Regions from separate parts of the Geobacillus sp. BK01 genome, predicted to be linked through region 3. Evidence: riboswitches for the same ligand, from Rfam matches in the RefSeq annotation. Region 3 holds a riboswitch; each other region holds the start of a gene.
What was found. Region 3 has a riboswitch for S-adenosylmethionine ahead of ACTVDO_RS04270 (methionine biosynthesis PLP-dependent protein). Riboswitches for the same ligand answer to the same signal wherever they lie in the genome.

Region 1: another riboswitch for S-adenosylmethionine. It lies ahead of ACTVDO_RS08630 (methionine ABC transporter ATP-binding protein); the one in region 3 lies ahead of ACTVDO_RS04270 (methionine biosynthesis PLP-dependent protein).
Region 2: another riboswitch for S-adenosylmethionine. It lies ahead of ACTVDO_RS05040 (bifunctional homocysteine S-methyltransferase/methylenetetrahydrofolate reductase); the one in region 3 lies ahead of ACTVDO_RS04270 (methionine biosynthesis PLP-dependent protein).
Region 4: another riboswitch for S-adenosylmethionine. It lies ahead of ACTVDO_RS08050 (hypothetical protein); the one in region 3 lies ahead of ACTVDO_RS04270 (methionine biosynthesis PLP-dependent protein).

The regions. Positions count from the first base shown of each region.
Region 1 covers NZ_JBQPTH010000006.1:78,413-83,630, reverse strand. The annotation lists gene ACTVDO_RS08640 (MetQ/NlpA family ABC transporter substrate-binding protein) at 1-338, opposite strand, end outside; gene ACTVDO_RS08635 (methionine ABC transporter permease) at 380-1,045, opposite strand; gene ACTVDO_RS08630 (methionine ABC transporter ATP-binding protein) at 1,035-2,048, opposite strand; SAM riboswitch class I at 2,141-2,248, opposite strand; gene ACTVDO_RS08625 (bifunctional ADP-dependent NAD(P)H-hydrate dehydratase/NAD(P)H-hydrate epimerase) at 2,441-3,973, shown strand; gene ACTVDO_RS08620 (hypothetical protein) at 4,142-4,393, opposite strand; gene ACTVDO_RS08615 (LysE family translocator) at 4,530-5,156, shown strand; gene ACTVDO_RS08610 (amino acid permease) at 5,200-5,218, opposite strand, start outside.
Region 2 covers NZ_JBQPTH010000003.1:172,210-177,427, reverse strand. The annotation lists gene ACTVDO_RS05040 (bifunctional homocysteine S-methyltransferase/methylenetetrahydrofolate reductase) at 1-1,667, opposite strand, end outside; SAM riboswitch class I at 1,739-1,840, opposite strand; gene ACTVDO_RS05035 (ABC transporter ATP-binding protein) at 2,122-3,180, shown strand; gene ACTVDO_RS05030 (ABC transporter permease) at 3,177-3,986, shown strand; gene ACTVDO_RS05025 (ABC transporter permease) at 3,983-4,786, shown strand; gene ACTVDO_RS05020 (ABC transporter substrate-binding protein) at 4,787-5,218, shown strand, end outside.
Region 3 covers NZ_JBQPTH010000003.1:30,698-35,915, reverse strand. The annotation lists gene ACTVDO_RS04290 (stage VI sporulation protein F) at 7-264, shown strand; gene ACTVDO_RS04285 (GNAT family N-acetyltransferase) at 298-732, opposite strand; gene ACTVDO_RS04280 (YjcG family protein) at 734-1,255, opposite strand; gene ACTVDO_RS04275 (alpha/beta hydrolase) at 1,293-2,021, opposite strand; SAM riboswitch class I at 2,439-2,549, shown strand; gene ACTVDO_RS04270 (methionine biosynthesis PLP-dependent protein) at 2,754-3,857, shown strand; gene metC (cystathionine beta-lyase) at 3,861-5,042, shown strand; gene ACTVDO_RS04260 (hypothetical protein) at 5,123-5,218, opposite strand, start outside.
Region 4 covers NZ_JBQPTH010000005.1:194,753-199,970, reverse strand. The annotation lists gene ACTVDO_RS08065 (PaaI family thioesterase) at 1-206, shown strand, start outside; gene ACTVDO_RS08060 (PaaI family thioesterase) at 334-816, opposite strand; gene ACTVDO_RS08055 (VOC family protein) at 937-1,320, opposite strand; gene ACTVDO_RS08050 (hypothetical protein) at 1,341-1,673, opposite strand; SAM riboswitch class I at 1,743-1,847, opposite strand; gene glpK (glycerol kinase GlpK) at 2,204-3,697, opposite strand; gene ACTVDO_RS08040 (MIP/aquaporin family protein) at 3,764-4,588, opposite strand; gene ACTVDO_RS08035 (sporulation protein) at 4,791-5,192, opposite strand.

The sequences.
Region 1 (5,218 bases), on a different contig from region 3:
ACGATGACCTCTGAAAGATCTAAGTTGTGTTCTTTTGCGAAGTTTTCCATATAAATTTTATGTTGGAATAAATTCGCATCCAAATCGCCGTTGGCTAAAGCCAAGTTCGGTTGAATGTAATCGCTGAACTCAACGACTTTGACTTTGTATCCTTTTTTTTCCAAAAGTGGTTTGATGGCTTTGTTGACCATGTCGCTGTACGGACCGGACGTCGCCCCGATCGTCAATTCTTTTTTCTCTTTCGAGTCGGCGCCGCTTGAGGCGGAGTTGCTGTTGCCGCAGGCGGCAAGAGCGCCGAATACAAGAAGCAATGCGAGTACTGTCAACCATTTTTTCATTATGAAGCCCCCTTATGCGAGTGAGTTTTATGGCAAGCGGCCTATCGCTTGTCAACAAGACGGGCGATGCGGTCGCCGGCAAACTGAATGATTTGAACAAGACAGATTAAAATGACAATGGTGGTGATCATGACGGTATTGTCATAGCGGTAGTAGCCAAAGCGAATGGCTAAATCACCGACGCCACCGCCGCCGACAATCCCGGCCATCGCCGAATAGCCGACCAAACTGATCGTTGTAATCGTAATTCCTTGCACAATGCCCGGCCGGGCTTCAGGGAGCAGCACATCTTTAATGATCATCCACGGTGTGGCGCCAACCGCCACCGCTGCCTCAATGACTCCTTTTTCAATTTCGCGCAGCGAAGTTTCCACGATCCGGGCAAAAAACGGAATGGCGGCTACTGACAACGACACGGAGGCGGCTGTCGGCCCGATCGTTGTTCCGGTGATCAGCTTTGTGAGCGGCAAGAGGCCGACAAGCAAAATGATAAATGGAATCGACCGAACCATGTTGACGAGAAAGCCGAGAACGGATTTCAAAACGGCATGTTCCAAAAATAAGCCGCGGTCGGTGACAAAGAGCAAAACGCCGAGCGGCAGCCCGACAATGATCGCGACGAACAAGGAAATGGCGACCATATAAATGGTTTCAAAAAACGCCTTATTCAGCTCCGGAAGCAAGCCTGCCAATGTATCAAGCAGCATAAGCAATCACCTCCAATCCGTTCGTCCGTTTGGCGATATAATCCATCGCCCGTTTGATTTCGTCCGCTTCCCCGATCAGTTCCATCACAAAAATGCCAAGCGGTTTGTCTTGAATGTACTCAATTTTGGCATGCAAAATATTTCCTTTTACTTTACACTGTTGCAACATATCGGAAACGATCGTTTCCGTTGCGCTCTCCCCTTGAAACTGGATTTTCACAATCGTTCCCGTATGCTTTTTCCATAAATGCTCAGGCAAGTCAACATGCAAGACGCTATGGATAAACGATTTTGTCAATTCCTCTTTCGGATTGGTAAACAGGTCGTAAACGGTACCGAGTTCAATTACGTTGCCGTTTTGCATGACGGCAACGCGGTCGCATATATGTTTGACCACTTCCATTTCGTGGGTGATCAAGACGATCGTAATGCCGAGCTCGCGGTTAATTTTTTTCAACAGTTCCAAGATGGACTTCGTGGTGCTCGGATCAAGTGCTGATGTCGCCTCATCGCACAAGAGGACGGTCGGATTGTTGGCAAGCGCCCGGGCGATGCCGACGCGCTGTTTTTGCCCGCCGCTCAGCTGTGCCGGGTAAGCGTCCCGCTTATCCGCCAGACCGACCATATCGAGCAATTCATTCACCCGCTTTTCAATTTCTGCCTTCGGTTTTTTTGCCGCCTTTAAGGCAAAAGCGACGTTTTCAAACACTGTTTTCGAGCTGACTAATGAAAAGTGTTGGAAAATCATGCCGATTTTCTGGCGCGCCTGCCGCAATTCCCGACTGTCGAGCGCCGTGATATCGGTGCCGTCGATGAGAACCCGTCCGGATGTCGGCCGTTCCAACGCATTTAGGCAGCGCAACAGCGTGCTTTTTCCGGCGCCGCTGTAGCCGATAATGCCAAAAATTTCGCCATCGCGAATCGTAAGCGACACGTTATCGACTGCGACAACTTGTTTTCTTTTCATCGAGTAAATTTTCGTCACGTTTTTGATCTCGATCATGTTTGTTCTTCCCCCCCGCCTGCCGGTTGCGGCTTTTTGACAAACAAAAATGCCCCTTTCATTCAGAAAGAGGCATCGGTATGTAAACTGCCGACTTATCTTTCAGAATGAAAGCCATTCTGCAGGAATTGGCACCGTTCCCTCAAGGGGAGGTTGCCGGACGTCATCGGGCCTGTTCCCTCGGTCACTCTCGATAAGCGGTTTGCTGTATGCAATTTTTACAAGATTCATCATAATGCGGCGGCCGTTTGTTGTCAACATATATTTTTTGGAGCAATGTTTGAGGAAGCGTTTCCACTGTTGTGTTTCTAGAGAAATCGTTTTGCTCGTCTTTCGTTTGGAAAAATTGTACAATGCCTGTAGGAAGAAACAATAGGAAAGGGGCAACGCATATGATTCCGATCGTAACGGCCGAGGAAATGTACGCCATTGACCGGGAAGTGGAGGAACGGATCGGCATTAGCGCCGACTCGCTGATGGAAAACGCCGGGCAGGCGCTGTTTCGGGTGCTGAAGGAGCGGATTCCGCGCGCCGCCAAGGTCGCGGTGCTCGCCGGCACGGGCAACAACGGCGGGGATGGGATTGTCATCGCCCGCATGTTGAAAAGTTACGGTTATGAAGCAGATTTATGGCTCGTTCCGCCAATGGAAAAGGTGAAAGGGGCGGCGCGCACGGCACTTCAGGTGTACGAGCGATCCGGTTATTCGTGGGTCGCCTACGAAGGAAAAGAGCGGGAGTTGGCGGCGCTTTTGCCGCATTATGATGTCATCATCGACGCCCTGCTTGGCATTGGCGTCAAGGGGGACGTGCGTCCGCCATATAAAGAAATCATCGAGCAAGTGAACCGTTCGTCGGCGGTTGTCTATGCGATCGACGTGCCGAGTGGGGTGCCGGCAGACGGAGGGGAAGCCGGCACGGCGGTCCGCGCCGATGTGACGCTGACGGTGCACTGTCCGAAGCTCGGGGCGTACACGTTCCCGGCGGCCGATTATTACGGAGAGCTCACCGTCGTGGAGATCGGCATTCCGCCGGCGGCGGTGCAGGCGAAGGCGGCCGCCCGGTTTGTATGGGAAATGCGCGATGTCATAGGGACGATGCCGAAGCGCCAGCGGGCGTCGCATAAAGGAACGTACGGCAAGCTGCTTGTCGTCGGCGGATCCAAGGCGATGACCGGCGCGGTGACGCTCGCTGCGAAGGCAGCGCTTCGCAGCGGGGCGGGGCTGGTGACGATGGCTGTTCCGGAAACGGTGTATGAGGCGGTCGCCAACCGCGTGCCGGAAGCGATGTGTAGGCCATGGCCGGCCGAGGGCGGCGCGTTTGCCGGCGCGGCCGATTGGGACGGCCTTGAGATCGATGCGATCGCTGTCGGCCCAGGGATGGGCCGGACGGAAGGGGTTCGCCGCTTGGTCAATGAGCTTGTGCGCCAGCCGGTGCCGCTTGTCATCGACGCCGATGCCTTGTTTTTCTGGGGCGATTATGCCGAGTTCGTGCGCGGGCGGAGCGCGCCGACTGTGATCACACCGCATCCGGGGGAAATGGCGCGCCTCCTTCGCCGCCCGGTCAGCGAGGTGGAACGCGACCGGTTTGGCGTGTCGAAGCGGTTGGCGATGGAATACGGCGTATATGTCGTCTTGAAAGGGCCGTACACGATCGTGACGGCGCCGGACGGGGCGCAATATGTGAACGCGACCGGCAATCCGGCCTTGGCGAAAGGCGGGAGCGGCGACGTGTTGTCCGGCATGATTGCGGCATTTTTGCTGCAGCATGAAGCGGTGCAGCCGGCGGTGAGCAACGCTGTGTTCGTCCACGGCCAGGCGGCCGATTGGCTCGTGCAAAACGGCCATTCGGTGTGGGACGTCCTCGCTTCTGATGTCATTGATGCGTTGCCGGCGGTGTTGGCCGGCTTTAACGCCGTTGGGGCATAATGGAGCGGGGAAGTTAGGTGTACGAACCGTTGGCTGGAGAACCGATCGAAAAGGAAGCGCGAGAGGAGGCGCTTCCTTTTTGCATCATAGGCAAAAGCGAACAGCTTCGTTGCCTCGGGGATGCTGCATTGTTTTCGGTCGGTTCGCGCAACAGCAAAAGTCATGGCGCTACAAGCGAAGCGACTGCTCCGTTTCATACAGGCGGCGGAGCATCGCTTCGGCCCGCTCGAGTTCGGACGGCATCGCCCGGCCCGTTTGTTCCGCTTGTTGGCGGGCGGCGGAGAGCCGCTGGCTCGCCAGCTGCAGCCGCTGGTTCGCCCGCTGCAAATCCGGTGCGCCATTGCCGGCCTGCGCTTCTTCGACGGCGATGCGTGCTTCTTCGACCGCACGTATGGCGTCGTGGATGAAATCGGGTTTCACCTTTGTCCCCCTTTCCACCGTTGTGTATGTATAACGTGTGTGTTCGAAAGGCCGGATATTCTCGTTGCCGCGGAAAACGAGTTGTATGGTCCTAAACCGGCGAATACAATGTAGTGGACAACAAAGGAGGGGGAAAATGGAAACGATCATCCGCGATCTTTTATTAGGGTTATCGCTTGCCGCGCCGATCGGCCCGGTCAATGCCGCGCAGCTTGACCGCGGCATGCGCGGCGGATTTGTCCCGGCGTGGCTGTTCGGCCTCGGCGCGGTGACGGCCGACCTCGTCTACATTGCGCTTGTCTATTTCGGCGTCAGTGACTGGGTGGAGCAGCAGATCGTGCAAACGTTTCTTTGGATGTTCGGCGCCTTTGTCCTTCTTTATACCGGCGCGGAAAGCGTGTGGAATGCCCGGGCGGTCACCGTCCGCCAAGGGCGGAAAGCGGAGTCGGCGCTTCAGTCTTGGATGGCCGGGTTTCTTCTTTCGCTGCTCAACCCGCTTTCGATTTTGTTTTGGCTTGGCGTATACGGATCGGTGCTGGCCCAGATGGCTGTCGGCGGCAGTGAAGGGCACGTGTTATGGCGCACGGCGGCGATTTTGGCCGGCGTTTTGTTGTGGGATGCGGCGCTGGCCGCGGCTGCCGGCAGTTTTCGCCGGTACGTCACCGCCAACATCTTGGCTGCGGTATCGCTATTGTCCGGCATGGTGCTGGTCGGGTTTGGCTGCTATTTTGGCTGGCAAGGGCTGCGCACGTTTTGGATGTAAGAGGCCACCGCCTGCCGTCAGCGCCTGGGCGGCTTGCCGCTTTCTACGTCTGCGGCCGGATG
Region 2 (5,218 bases), 140 kb from region 3:
GGGTCGTCGCCGCAAGCAGCCATGCGGGCGCGAATCTCATCCGATAGGGTGATGCCTGGCACTTCGTGATGCAAAAATTCAGCATTCCGCGTGCCCGTAAGCGGCATAATGCCGACGTAAATCGGAGCGTCAAGATGTTTCGTCGCTTCGTACATCTGCACAATTTTTTCTTCCGAGTAAATCGGTTGGGTCAAGAAATAGTGGGCGCCGCATTGGATTTTTTTCTCCATCCGCACAACTGCTTTATCCAAATGGCGGACGTTCGGATTGAAGGCCGCACCGATCGAGAAATTCGTTTTTTGTCCGAGCGATTTGCCCGAATATGACAGTCCTTCGTTAAACTGGCTGATCAAGCGGATAAGATCGAACGATGATAAGTCGTACACGGACGTTGCCCCTGGGAAATCACCAATTTTCGAAGGGTCGCCGGTAATAGCGAGCACATCGGTGATGCCGAGCGTATGCAAGCCCATTAAGTGCGACTGCAAGCCGATCAAGTTGCGATCGCGGCACGTAATATGCACGAGCGGGCGAACACCGAGCCGTTCTTTCACGATCGAGCCGACCGCAACATTGCTGATGCGCGGTGTGGCGAGCGAATTGTCGGCCAACGTCAGCGCATCGATGCCGGCGTCATGGAGCGCTTTCGCTCCGGCGAGAAACTTGTCAATGCCGAGTTTTTTCGGCGGGTCGAGTTCAACGATGACCGATCGGCGCGCGCGGGCAAGCTCGGGAAGCGGAGTCGGGGTGGGGCGATCCGCTTGCACCGATACGGGCACCGCGCGCCGTTTCACCGTTTTTTCCGTCACCGGCGTCCGGTCGGTGAGCGCTTTTGCCATCGCTTCAATATGTTTCGGCGTCGTGCCGCAGCACCCGCCGATCAAGCGCACCCCCTGGTTGCGGAACGCTTTGGCCGTCTCCTCGAAATATTCGGCGTTCGTCTCATACACGAGCCGGCCGTCGCGGTAGTCCGGGAGGCTCGCGTTCGGGTACGCCGATAAAAACGCCTGCTTTGGCAGCGGCACTTCTTCAAGCGACCGAAGCATATGGTACGGCCCGAGTCGACAGTTGAGCCCGACGACATCGGCTCCCAGCGCCTCTAAGCGGTTAAGGGCATCGGCGAGCGGCGTGCCGTCTTGCAAGACGCCGACTTCATGAAGCGACACATGGGCGATAATCGGCAAGTCCGTCTCTTTGCGGGCGATGGCCAGCACCGTCTCCAACTCTTCCAAATCGTAATACGTCTCCAACAGCACGCCGTCGACCCCTTCGGCAAGCAGCACAAACAGCTGCTCGCGGAACGTCCGCTTCACTTCCTCGAGCGTGACGACGCTTTTGTTTAACGTGCGAAGCCCCCCGATCGTCCCGAGCACGTACGCCCGCCCGTTCGCTGCTTGTTTTGCGAGCTTTACAGCAGCGCGGTTAATGGCGGGCACATCGTCTTGCAAGCCGTAGCGGGCAAGTTTCACATAGTTGGCGCCGTATGTATTCGTTTGGATGACATCGGCGCCCGCCGCGATATACGCTTCATGAATATGGACGATTTCGTCCGGATTCGATAGATTCAATTCTTCAAAACAACGGTCAACGCCGTGCGAATATAACAGCGTTCCCATCGCCCCGTCGGCGATGAGAATGCGTTGTTTCAACTCATCCAGCAATCCCACGTTCGATTCCCCCGTTTCTTCGTAGTAAAAGAAAAAAGTCTTCTATAAGAAGAAGACTTTTTATTTTCTTCTTCTTATCTTCCAGGCGTCCGCCTGTCTGGATTTAGCACCTTGGCCGCGGCCAGGTTGCTGAGGGTTCACCGGGCCAGTCCCTCCCCCTCTCTTGATAAGAATGTCCGTATGCGGTTGTTTATTTCGTCTTGACTATTACTATATAATTTAATGTATTTTTTGAAATTATTCAATACGGTGAAGCAAGGAAATTTGAAAAAACGATCAATGAGACAGCGGCTTTCCGCATTGCGGGAAAAATTGGAAGCTGTTCTGCGGAATAGTCAGCCGCTTTTTGTTTTTTAGTCGCCGACATGGCGGAAAGCATATTTTTCCGTTGCACTTTCTACTCTCCTATGTTCTAATTAGGAATAGTGAACATCAAGAAGATGGGGGGCTGAAAGTGAACGGAGAAATCATCCGCTTCGAGCGAGTGACGAAGGAATACGACGGCGCAGCCGTACTGGATGATGTCAGTTTTGCGATGGAGCGCGGGAAGTTTTATACGCTGCTTGGACCGTCGGGTTGTGGGAAGACAACGATTTTGCGGCTGATTGCCGGGTTTATCGAGCCGACGGAAGGAACGATTTATTTCCACGGAAAGCCGATTCAAAACGTCCCGCCGAACAAACGGCAAGTCAACACTGTTTTTCAAGACTATGCATTGTTCCCTCATCTCGATGTGTTTGAAAACGTTGCGTTTGGTTTGCGCGTGAAAAAGATGAAAGAAACCGACATTCGCGAGAAAGTGAGGGAAGCGCTTCGGTTTGTCAACTTAGACGGCTATGAGCGCCGCCGCATTCAAGAAATGTCCGGCGGCCAGCGTCAGCGCGTCGCCATTGCCCGGGCGATTGTCAATGAACCTGAGGTGCTGCTCTTGGATGAACCGCTGTCAGCCTTGGATTTGAAACTGCGCACGGAAATGCAGTATGAACTTCGTGAATTGCAGCGCCGCTTAGGGATTACGTTCATTTTTGTCACGCATGATCAAGAAGAAGCATTGGCGATGTCCGATTACATTTTTGTTCTGAATAAAGGAAAAATTCAGCAGTTTGGGACGCCGAAAGACATTTACGACGAGCCTGTCAATCGATTCGTCGCCGATTTCATTGGCGAATCGAACATTTTGTCAGGGCGCATGATCGACGATTTCCTCGTCGAATTTGCCGGCAAACAGTTTGCGTGTGTTGACCGCGGCTTCGCGCCAAACGAACCGGTCGATGTCGTCATCCGCCCGGAAGATTTGGAGCTCGCGGCGCCGGAAGACGGGCAGATCGTCATCCGCGTCGATTCGCTCTTATTCCGCGGTGTCCATTATGAAATTTGCGGCTATGACGAAAACGGCAACGAATGGCTTGTCCATTCGACGAAAAAGGCCGAAGTCGGGGAAACGGTCGGCCTTCGTTTTGAACCGGAAGCGATTCACGTCATGCGACTCGAAAAGGAGGATGAGGACGCATGACGGAACGGGCGTGGCGGAACTGGTATTTAATCCCTTATGGCATTTGGCTTGTGCTGTTTGTCGTGGCCCCGATTGTCTTTTTGGTGTATGAATCGTTTTTGGATCTTGACGGCCATTGGACGTTGTCCAACTACAAATCCGTGTGGACGCCCATTTATTTGAAAATGATGGCGTATTCGTTTTGGTATGCGTTTTTAATCACGCTTGTGTCGCTGCTCATCGGCTATCCGACCGCCTATTGGCTGACGAAGACGCGGCACAAGCAGCTATGGCTGTTGTTGCTTATTTTGCCGATGTGGGTGAATTTGCTGCTGAAGGTGTATGCGTTTTTAGGGCTGTTCGGCACGTACGGGCTGGCCAACGCTTTGTTGAAAGCGCTGGGCGTCGGGCCGCGGCAGCTGTTGTTCACCGATTTCAGTTTTGTCTTTGTGTCGGTGTACATTTTTATTCCGTTTATGGTGCTGCCGATTTTCAACGCGCTGGAGGAGCTGCCGCCATCGCTTGTCGATGCCGCCCGCGATTTGGGCGCTTCGGCTTGGACGACGTTCCGCCGCGTCGTCTTTCCGCTCACGCTTGGCGGAGTGAAGGCCGGCTGCCAAGCGGTATTCATCCCGGCGCTGTCGCTGTTTATGATTACACGCCTTGTCGCTGGCAACCGCGTCATTACGCTCGGCACCGCCATTGAGCAGCATTTTCTTGTCACCCAAAACTGGGGGATGGGGGCGACGATCGCTGTTGTGTTAATGATCGCCATGGCGGTCATCGTCATCCTGACAGGAAGCGGAAGAAAAGAGGGAAGCCGATGAAACGGATGCAGGCGTGGGGACGTGTGTACTTGTTAGTCGTGTTTGCCGTGATGTATATGCCGATTGTGTATTTGATGTATTATTCTTTCAACAGCGGCGGGGCGATGCACGATTTTCAATCGTTCACGCTCAAGTGGTACCGCGACGTGCTGTCCGACGACCGCTTGCTCATCATCGTTTTGAATACAATCGTCGTTGCGCTGCTGTCGGCGGCGGTTGCGACGATACTTGGGGTCATCGGAGCGCTCGCCGTTTACTATGTCAAGCGGCAGCGAACGAAAAACGCTCTTCTCGCCCTCAACAACGTGCTGATCGTCAGCCCCGATGTCATCATCGGCGCTTCGTTTTTGCTGCTGTTTACAATCGCTGGCATCAAGCTCGGCTTTACGTCCGTGCTGTTGTCTCATATCGCGTTCAGCGTGCCGATTGTCGTGTTGATGGTGCTGCCGAAACTGGAAGAAATGAGCCCGACGCTGATTGATGCGGCTAGAGATTTAGGAGCCAGTCATTGGCAAGTGCTGTCCGGTGTGGTGCTGCCGTTTTTGGCTCCGAGCATATGGGCGGGCTTTTTCATGGCGCTCACGTATTCGCTCGATGACTTTGCCGTGACCTTTTTTGTCACGGGAAATGGGTTCTCGACGCTGTCCGTGGAAATTTATTCGCGGGCGCGCCAAGGCATTTCCTTGTCGATCAACGCATTGTCGACGCTTCTGTTTTTATTTACCATGCTGCTCGTCATCGGCTATTACGTGCTTAGCCAAAAAGGCGGCCGCTTGTACGGGATAGGGGGGCGAAAGTAGGTGAGACGGCTTGTCCAAGGATTTGCGGCCGTGTTTATCGCCGCGTTCGTCCTGATGTTTGTCACTCATCGGCTGAACGAAGCGGAAGGGTACGGCGGAGGCAAAACGGTGACGGTCTACAACTGGGGCGATTACATTGACCCCGCGCTCATTCGCGAATTTGAAAAAGAGACAGGGTGGAAAGTGATTTACCAAACGTTTGATTCCAATGAGGCGATGATGGCGAAAATCGCCCAAGGCGGGGCAACGTTTGACGTCGCCGTTCCATCCGATTACGCCATCAGCAAAATGATCGAAGAAAAGCTGCTTCTGCCGCTTGATTACCGAAAGCTTCCCAATTTGCAATATATCGAGCCGCGGTTTCTCAACTTGCCGTTTGATCCGCACAACCGGTATTCCGTGCCGTATTTTTGGGGGACGGTCGGCATCGTC
Region 3 (5,218 bases):
AGAAAAATGGATCAGCAATTTTTTAAAAACATTGAGAAAAAAACAGGCGTGAACATGAAAGACATTTTCGAGCTTGCCAACTCGCTGCAAAACGCCAATTTCAACGATGAAAAAACGGTGCGCCAAGTGGTGAAGCGGGTGGCGCAAATCGCCAACCGAAAAGTGCCGAAAGAACTCGAAGACCAGATCGTCAAAACGATCGTCCATAGCGGCAAACAAATTGATTTTAATACGATCGCCAATATGCTGAACAATAAAAAATAAGCAAAAGGGAGCTGTGCGCGCGCAAGCTCCCTTTTATTCGAGCGATTTCACCATCGTGACGTGTGGAATGCCGGCATCCATAAACACCCCGGATACCGTCTCGTAGCCGAGCTTTTCATAAAACGGTTCGGCGTGTGTTTGGGCGTTCAGTTTCACTTTTTTTGCCCCTTTTGTTTTCGCGAGCCGCTCCAACGCTTCCATCACCATCCGGCCGGCGCCGCGGCCGCGGTAAGACGGCAAAACGCAGATGCGCTCCGCTTTGCCGATGCTTTCGCCGATCAAGCGAAGCCGTCCGGCCGCAACTGGTTTTTCGCCATCATACAAGACGAGATGGGATGATTCTTGTTCAAATGCATCAATTTCTTCCTCTTCCGGCACATTTTGCTCCTCAATAAATACGAGCCGGCGGACATGCAAAGCGTCCTCATACAAGGGGCGATCTTTTGTTGTTCCAATGGCGATGTTCATGTTATACCGTTTCCTTTCCTCCGACGACAAACGTTTCATAGACGGTCCATGACCCGTTCTCAAGCTGGTAAAGAAGGTGGAACCGGTCGATCGTCTCTTCAAAATGGACGTTTTGCAGCTTCAGCTGGCTGTAAACATCGGCATATTCCGCACCCGGCAAATCGCGGCCGATTGTAATGTGCGGCACGAACACAAACTCCGGCTTTCCGGCAAACAAGCCGCTGTGCAGATGCTGATGGAGGCGCTCAAGCACATCGTTTGGCTCGACTTTCAAATAAATGATGTTGCTTGTCGGGTAAAACGAGCTGAATTTCGTCACTTTAACCGGAATCGGCTCCGTTTCCGCCGCGATGCGGCGCAGCTCTTTCGTCATCTCTTTCAGTTGCCCCTCATCCGCCTCAAACGGATATTTCAGCGTAATGTGCGGCGGAATGAGGGCGTAATGGCTGTCATACCGTTTCCGGTACGAGTTGGCAAAGTCTTGAATGCGTTTTGACGGAAATAATACAATGCCGTATTTCATCCCGATTTCCCTCCTTAGATGGTTGTATTTCAATGGTTTACAGCGACAAAAGAGCGGATACGGCCCTCGGCACGTCAGGCTGCCAATACGTCCACGCATGGCCGCCGGCAAACTCATGGTACGTGTAGGCGTACCGTTTTTCCATAAATAAGTCCCGTGCCATACGATTTGGTGTAATAAAGTCGCGTACACGGCCGTCCGTTGATTTCACGGCTGTTTCTTCCGCGCCGATGGAATGATAAATCGAAAGAAGCGACGGATCGCGGAACGCGCGGATACGCGCCAACACCGAGTCATCGATGTAAGGGGACTGCATGGCGATGTTTCCAAATGTATGCGGATACAACAGCCCGGCTAACAACGAGACCGTTCCGCCGAGCGAATCGCCGATCAGCGCCCGGCCTTTGCCGATTTGGTAGGTCGGCAGCTCGTGATCCAAAAACGGAACGAGTTCATGGGCTAAAAAACGAATGTACGCCTCGTGCTTTTGCCCTGCCGGGTGGTATTTCTCGTAGCGGTCGTTCACATTCCGATACGGGATACCGACGACAACCGTCCGATCGATCGTTCCTTCGTCCATGAGCGTCTCGATGACGGTTTTGATTTTTCCGTACATAAAATAATCTTTGCCGTCTTGAGCGATTAGTAAAGAATATTTGTGAAGCGGAGAAAAATTGCTTGGCAAATACACGAGCAGTTCAATTTTCTCCTGAAGCTCCCCGCTGTAAAGCGCATAATCACGCATCGTTCCTGCTGCGGCTGCCATGACCATCCTCCATGAACACAATAAGTTCACCTGTTATTGTAACATATTTTGGCGAAAAGATGTTAATGGAGAGCGCGAATTTTTCGCGAATTTGCCGAACATTGGCAGCGGCAAAAAAATGACTTGCAAAAACGGCCGGAATACGTTACATTTTTTAATAAATTAACGTCTTTCCGAAAGAAGTCTCCCACTTCTAAGTGAAGTGAAAGTGGGAGATGAATGTCGGTTGGCGTTAGCCAACGAATATGATCGAATATGGCGAGAACGGACACCTTCGGAACGAAGGGAAGCGTAAAGGGTTCTTGTGTGTGGCTTACCGTTCGGCGAACACACACAAGTCGCTTGAAGCCCTCACCTCTAAGCGAAGTGTAGGTAGTGGGTAGTTCACTAAATTAACAAAATTAAATATACGTTCTGTTCTTATCGAGAGAAGCGGAGGGAACTGGCCCTGCGAAGCTTCAGCAACCAGCCGGAAACCGGTCAGGTGCTAAATCCAGCGAATTGAGCATTCAATTCGGAAGATAAGAAGAAGCATGACCATGGGTATGGAAAAGTCTTCTTCTTAGAAGACTTTTTTTATTTGCCTTTGTTTAGGCGGCCGCTCCGCCGACCGGTGAGGCGTGTTGGAGCCGAGGTGTCCGGCTGCCGAGACAAGCAGCGGTGCGCTTTAGGCGTCATGGCCGTCGGCCGTTTGACCACGAGAGAATTTTTCAGCAGAAGGAGAGAGATGAGATGGAGAAACTGGAAACATTGTTGGCGCAAATTGGCAACCGAAGTGAAACGGTGACCGGGACGGTCAACCCGCCCGTCTATTTTTCGACCGCCTATCGCCATGCCGGAATCGGGGAGTCGACCGGGTTTGACTACATCCGTACCGGCAATCCGACGCGCAAAATCGTCGAAGAGGCGATCGCCAAGCTAGAAGGCGGTGACCAAGGCTATGCCTTTAGTTCCGGCATGGCGGCCATCCAGACGGTGCTCGCCTTGTTTGAGAGCGGAGACGAGTTTCTCGTATCGGCCGACCTTTACGGCGGCACGTACCGCCTGTTTGAGCGCGGCTGGCGCAAATACGGTCTTCGGTTTCATTACGTTGACTTCACTGATCCTAGTGCGGTGGAAAAAACGATAACGGAAAAAACGAAAGCCATTTTCTTGGAAACGCCAACCAACCCGCTCATGCAGGAAGCGGACATCCTTGCCGTGGCCGAACTCGCCAAGCGGCACGGGCTGTTGTTGATCGTCGATAACACGTTTTACACCCCGGTGCTCCAGCGTCCGATTGAAGAAGGAGCCGATATCGTCATCCATAGCGCGACGAAATACTTAGGCGGCCATAACGACGTGTTGGCCGGGCTTGTTGTCGCCAAGGGCGAGGAGCTTTGTCAACGGTTGGCCGAGTACCATAACGCCATCGGCGCGGTGTTGTCGCCGTTTGATTCGTGGCTGCTCATCCGCGGGATGAAAACGTTGGCGCTAAGGATGCGCCAGCATGAAGAAAACGCCAAGCGCATCAGCGCGTTTTTGCGCGAACATGAAGATGTCATAGACGTCCTATATCCGGGAAGAGGCGGGATGTTGTCATTCCGGATTGCCGATGAGAAGTGGGTGAACGGATTTTTAAAAAGCTTGCGTCTCATTACGTTCGCCGAAAGCTTAGGCGGAGTCGAAAGCTTCATCACGTACCCGGCGACGCAGACACACGCCGACATTCCGGAAGACATCCGCATTCAAAACGGCGTCTGCAACCGATTGCTCCGCTTTTCGGTCGGCATCGAACATGCCGATGATTTAATCGCCGACCTGGCGCAAGCATTCAAAAACATGAAAGAGGTGTGAGCGATGGAACGGGAATGGTCGTTTTCAACGAAACTGCTCCATAACGAATGGAAAGTCGACCGCGAAACGGGAGCGGTGAGTGTGCCGATCCAGCACGCCTCCACGTTCCATCAGTTTGATTTCGACGCGTTCGGCAAATACGACTACAGCCGCTCCGGCAACCCGACGCGCGAGGCGCTTGAGGAAGCGATCGCCGCCTTAGAAGGCGGCGTGCGCGGATTCGCCTTCGCCTCCGGCATGGCGGCCATCTCGACCGCGTTTTTGCTTTTGTCCAAAGGCGACCATGTGGTTGTGACCGAAGACGTCTACGGCGGCACGTATCGGATGGTCACGGAAGTGTTGAACCGGTTTGGCATCGAGCATACGTTTGTCGATATGACCGATTTGCATGCCGTGGCCGAAAACATCCGGCCGAACACGAAAGTCATTTATATGGAAACGCCGTCCAATCCGTTGTTAAAAGTGACCGACATTCAAGGCGTCGTCAAGCTGGCGAAGGCGCACGGCTGTTTGACGTTTCTCGACAACACGTTTATGACGCCGGCGCTGCAACGGCCGCTTGACCTTGGCGTCGACGTCGTCCTCCATAGCGCGACGAAGTTTTTAGCCGGCCATAGCGATGTCGTCGCCGGGCTGGCGGCTGTGAAGGATGAGGAATTAGGAAAACAGCTCTACAAGCTGCAAAACGCCTTTGGCGCCATCCTCGGCGTCCAAGACGCCTGGCTCGTGCTGCGCGGCATCAAAACGCTCCACGTCCGGCTGAAGCAGTCATCCGAATCCGCCCTAGCCATCGCCGAGTATTTGGCGCGCCACCCGAAAGTGGAAGAGGTGTACTATCCGGGGCTTTCGCACCACCCGGGCCATGCGGTTCAGCGCCAGCAGGCGGCCGGGTTTGGCGCCGTCTTGTCGTTCCGACTCGCCGATGAAGACGCAGCCCGGACGTTCGTCCGAAACGTCCGCCTGCCCGTGTTTGCTGTCAGCCTCGGAGCCGTCGAGTCGATTTTGTCATATCCGGCGAAAATGTCGCATGCGGCCATGCCGAAAGACGAACGGCTCCGCCGCGGCATTACCGACGGCTTGCTGAGGCTGAGCGTCGGGCTGGAAGATGTGAACGATTTGATCGCCGATTTCGAGCAGGCGCTGTCATATGTCAACGAACGGCCATCGGCCATCCCTGCGCGGTAACAACAAAGGTATGCACCGCTTTTAGGTGCATACCTTCGTTGTCGTCGTTCCGTCAGGGAAAGCCAAGCGGGAGCCGCCCGCTACACTTCCCGGACAAAATTGACAGCCGTCAGCGGAATGAGCACTGTCCGCGTTTCCCGCTCATATCCGCCTGCTTCCGCCTGAATCTCGATCGT
Region 4 (5,218 bases), on a different contig from region 3:
CCACTTTGCTTCGCGATGACCAACTGCTCGCCTCCATCAACTTGCAGACGACATTTCACCGCCCGGCAGCAGTGGGGGAAGCTGAAATCGAAGCAAGAGTGGAAAAGTTCGGGAAAACCATCGCCTATGTGACTGCTGTCGTCCGGCAAAACGGCAAAGAAGTAGCGAGCGCTACATCGTCGGTGCTCGTCATGGACAAACCGTGACGCGACGGGTCGCCTCCTAAACTCAAGACGAAACAGCAGCGAAGTGAGGACGAGAGGACATCGGCGGCCAAACGCCGGAGAAAGCGCTGTTAAACACAGCAGCTCTCCGGCGCTTTTCGTTGCTGGATCAAGCGCGGACAAATGTTTTCGGCATGACGACCGCTATGACTTGCCCGCTGGCGCATCGTTCGCCGTTGGCGAACACTTCGGTGTCCACTTGCCATTTTTTCGGATGAATCTCCGTCACCGTTCCGACGGCGACAAGCGGCACGCCATGCGGCGTCGGCTTGACAAAGTCAACATGAAGCGACGCGGTGACGAAACGCGGCGGCGTTTCCCCGCTTCCCGGCTCATGGCCGTTTTTCCGATGCAAGGCCAGCGCCGCGGAACCGGTGCCGTGGCAGTCGATGAGCGAGGCGATCAGCCCGCCGTACACAAACCCGGGAATCGCCGTATGTTCCGGGCGCGGCGTATAGACGGTCACCGTTTTGTCCCCGTCCCAGCCGGTGCGGAAATGATGGCCTTGCTCATTCAGCCGTCCGCAGCCGTAGCACCAGGCGAATTCATCCGGGTAGTCGTCTTGAATGGCGCGAATGACTTGCGGCTCCATCTGTTCTCCTCCTCTCCCCCTTTATATATACGCGATGCACCGCTCCTTTTCCTTCTTCCACGGCTAAACCGCGCCGCCGCGACAAAAGGCGGCCATCGGCATGGCCGCCTTCCCTTCCGTTCATTGTCCTGGCTCGTAAAATTCGATCCATTCGCCGTCCGGACCGAGGAAAAATAAATATTTCGCCCCGTTCGGGAGCTCGGTAATATCTTCCCATACAAGCGACACATCAAGCGATTGAAGCCGTTCTTTTTCCTGCTCAATGCCTTCCACCGTAAACGCTACATGGTGCACTTTTCCTTCGGTTGGCAAGTTTGGGTTGTACCCTTCGATCAGTTCGACGATGATCGAACCATCGATTCCTAAAAACGCCAGTTTCATCGTCCCGTTCGTATGGATCATTTCGCTTAACAGCTCAAGGCCGACGACGTTTTGGTAAAATGCCTTTGATGCCTCGATGTCTTTGACTTGAATGCCGACATGTTCAAATTTTTTCACTGCCATCTGTTGCTTCTCCCTTTCTGTCATGAAGTGAAAAACACCGCCTGCAAGTACGGCGTCCATTGCATCGGCCGAATCCCTTTTTTCGCAAGTTCGGTCCATATGTAGCGGTCAAGGGCGTACGGACCGGCTGCCCTCCATTCGTCTGCCTCATCGACGGTCAGCAGAACAGAAAACGCCGTTCCGCGTACCTCCCCATACAAATGAATATACTTCCCCCCGCGGTCGACATGCGCCACCGCCTGCGGATCAAGCCGGATGAGTTCCGCCTGCACACAGCGCATGACATGAACAGCAAACGCCGCAGCTGGCAAATGCGCCGCCATGCAGTCGCGAAGCGAATATCGTTCCGCCACTGCTTTCCCTCACCTCCCATCCATAAAAAACCCCCTTTCGCCTCGGAATGACGCGAAAGGGGGAAGCCGTTCTTATCATCCAAAGCGAAACCGCTTTGCGGGTGTTAGCACCTTGCCAGCGGCAGGTTGCTGTGGGGTCATCAAGCCCGTTCTCTCGCCCACTCTTGATAAGACGTATGTAATTTACTTCTTATGTTACCACAAGTGGACAAAAGCGACAACGTTTTTGTTTGTTTTGTCTATTTAGGCTTCCCTGCGGCATTGCCTGCCTGATATTCAAACATAAATAAAACGGCATGTCGTTTCATTTCTTAACTGTCATTGCGTTTAAGTTCTCATTGAATATTTAGCACATAGTTTTATAAGATAATTTTATATTCCGTTCTCTCTTCAAAAGCCGCTCACTGACAGATCGAAGTGGGCTAGTGTCTGCACTGGAGTTCATTTCCACCGCCGAACAGTCAGCCGCCCTCCCGTTTTCCACCATAAAAAAACGGACACCCTTGCTGAGGGCATCCGTTTTCTCGTTGTTATTTAAACGCCATCGCCGCCTGCACCGCTTTTTTCCAACCTTCATAGAGCGCCGTCCGCTTGTCGTCCGCCATCTTCGGCTCAAAGCAGCGCTCAAGCTGCCACTGAACGGCAATATCCTCACGGCTATCCCAGTAGCCGACGGCCAGCCCTGCCAAATACGCTGCCCCAAGCGCGGTCGTTTCATTCACAACCGGCCGCTCCACGGGCACGGCCAGCAAATCGCTCTGGAACTGCATAAGAAAGTTGTTTCTCACCGCCCCACCGTCGACGCGCAACGTCGTCAGCGAGATGCCGGAATCGGCTTCCATAGCGGCAAGCACATCTTTCGTCTGATACGCGAGCGATTCCAACGTCGCGCGGATGAAATGCTCCTTCGTCGTGCCGCGCGTAAGGCCGAACACCGCGCCGCGCACATCGCTGTCCCAATACGGCGTGCCAAGCCCGACGAATGCCGGGACGACATACACCCCGTCGGTCGATTCCACTTTGTCGGCGTACGCCTCGCTGTCCGCTGCGGTTTTGATCATCCGCAAGCCGTCGCGCAACCATTGAATGGCCGAACCGGCAACGAAAATGCTGCCTTCAAGCGCATACTCGACTTTGCCGTCGATGCCCCAGGCGATCGTGGTGAGCAGCCCGTGTTTCGACTTAACCGCTTTTTCTCCGGTGTTCATGAGCATAAAGCAGCCGGTGCCGTACGTGTTTTTCGCCATTCCTTCCCGAAAGCACGCCTGCCCGAACAACGCCGCCTGTTGGTCGCCCGCCGCCCCGGCGATCGGCACCTCGACGCCGAAGAAATGGTGCGGAACGGTTTTGGCGTACACTTCCGACGATGGACGCACCTCGGGAAGCATCGCCTTCGGTACGCCTAGGATGCTAAGCAGTTCGTCATCCCACTCGAGCGTATGAATGTTAAACATCAACGTGCGCGACGCGTTCGAGTAGTCGGTCACATGGACGCGGCCGCCGGACAGCTTCCAAATGAGCCACGTGTCGATCGTGCCAAAGAGCAGTTCGCCCCGCTCCGCCCGTTCGCGCGCTCCGTCGACATGGTCCAAAATCCATTTCACTTTCGTTCCGGAAAAGTAGGCGTCAATGAGCAATCCCGTTTTGTCGCGAAACAGCGGATCATATCCTTTCGCTTTCAACTCCTCGCAAATATCGGCCGTCTGCCGCGACTGCCAGACGATGGCGTTGTAAATCGGGTTGCCGCTCTCTTTCTCCCAGACGACCGTCGTTTCCCGCTGGTTCGTAATCCCGATCCCTGCCACTTGTTCCGGCTTCACTTGCGCTTCGGACAAGACGCTCGCAATGACGGCAAGCACCGAGCCCCAAATTTCATTGGCATTGTGCTCGACCCAGCCGGGCTGCGGGAAATATTGCGTAAACTCTTTTTGAGCGATATGGACGATTTCGCCTTTTTTGTTGAACAAAATGGCGCGCGAGCTCGTTGTGCCTTGGTCGATGGCCAAAATATATTGATCCGTCATCCCCATTCTCCTCTCCTGCTCAATTGTTTTCGTTCAATGGCTTCACTTCAAACGACACGTTCCCTGTCAGGCTGAACGGCGGTCCGCCGCAGCCGTTCCCGCCTCTTTTCCTTTCAACACACCCGCCGCCGCCAATACGGCCGCCGCAGCCATGAGCACACCCCATAGCGCCGGGCTTGTCTTGCCTAAAAACAACAGCTTATACACTAAGCTGCCCATTGCGCCGCCAAGCAGCGGGCCGACGATCGGCACCCAGGCGTACGACCAGTTCGACGAACCTTTGCCCGGGATCGGCAGCAAAAAATGGGCGAGCCGCGGACCGAAGTCGCGGGCCGGATTGATGGCGTATCCGGTCGTCCCGCCAAGCGACAAACCAATCGCCACAATCAAAAAACCGACGATAAACGGATTGAGGCCGTCAGCGAATTTATTGGCACCGATTGCCAAAATCGCCAAAACAAGCACAAACGTGCCGATCATTTCACTTAACAAATTGGCGACAACATTCGGCACGGCCGGACCGGTGGCAAACACGCCGAGCTTGACGCCGGGGTCATCTGTTTCTTTCCAATGCGGCCAATAATGAAGACAGACGATGACCGCCCCAACGACCGCCCCAAGCACTTGCGCTGCAATATAGCCCGGCACGTCTTTCCATGGAAAATCACCGGCAAGCGCCAACGCGACTGTCAAAGCCGGATTGAGATGGGCGCCGCTGTATTGTCCGACGGCATACGCCGCAATCGCCACAGCCAATCCCCATCCCATCGTAATGACCAGCCAACCTGAGTTGGCTGCGTACGATTTCTTTAAGTTCACGCCGGCGCACACCCCGGCTCCGAAAATGATGAGCAGTGCCGTGCCGACGAATTCTCCTAAAAACGGTGACATTTGTTCGCTTCCTCCTTTTCATTCGCGATTTTCGCTGTCATTTCCTGCTTCAGTGGTCCTTCCGGAAGGTTGTTTGTTGGGCGAAAAAACAAAGACCCACACACTTCCCCTATTTAGAGGAATGATGTGTGGGTCTCCGTTTCTCCGCCACAAAATGATTAACTTGCCTTTAGCATACCGCAAATGTGTAAGCGTTGTCAACCTATTTTTTCGGCAAAATTTGCACATAGTCGAAGTCGAGCGTATCGACCGCATCCTCGATGTGAAGGCGGGTGATGAACCGGTACGAACGGCCGAGGCGCGACAACGGCAGCGTATCAGGGATCTTGTAGGCAAACGGGATTTCTTTTTTTTCACCCGGCCGGATCGCGAACGCTCCGGCCGCCGGGATGACGGCCACGACCGCATCGCGCTCCTTGCCGTTTTCGATCGTTTTTTGCACCAGCTCGACATCGAGCCGCTTCACCGTTTGTTCGACCGTTCCGCCATAAATATGAACGATCCCTTGAATCGTTTCCCCCTGCCGCCATAACGATTTATTTAAGATCAAGTCGACGTGTGCCGACCCGACCCCGACTCTTGACATCATTTTGCGCAACAACACTGATCGTCACCTCTTTAGTCTGTCTC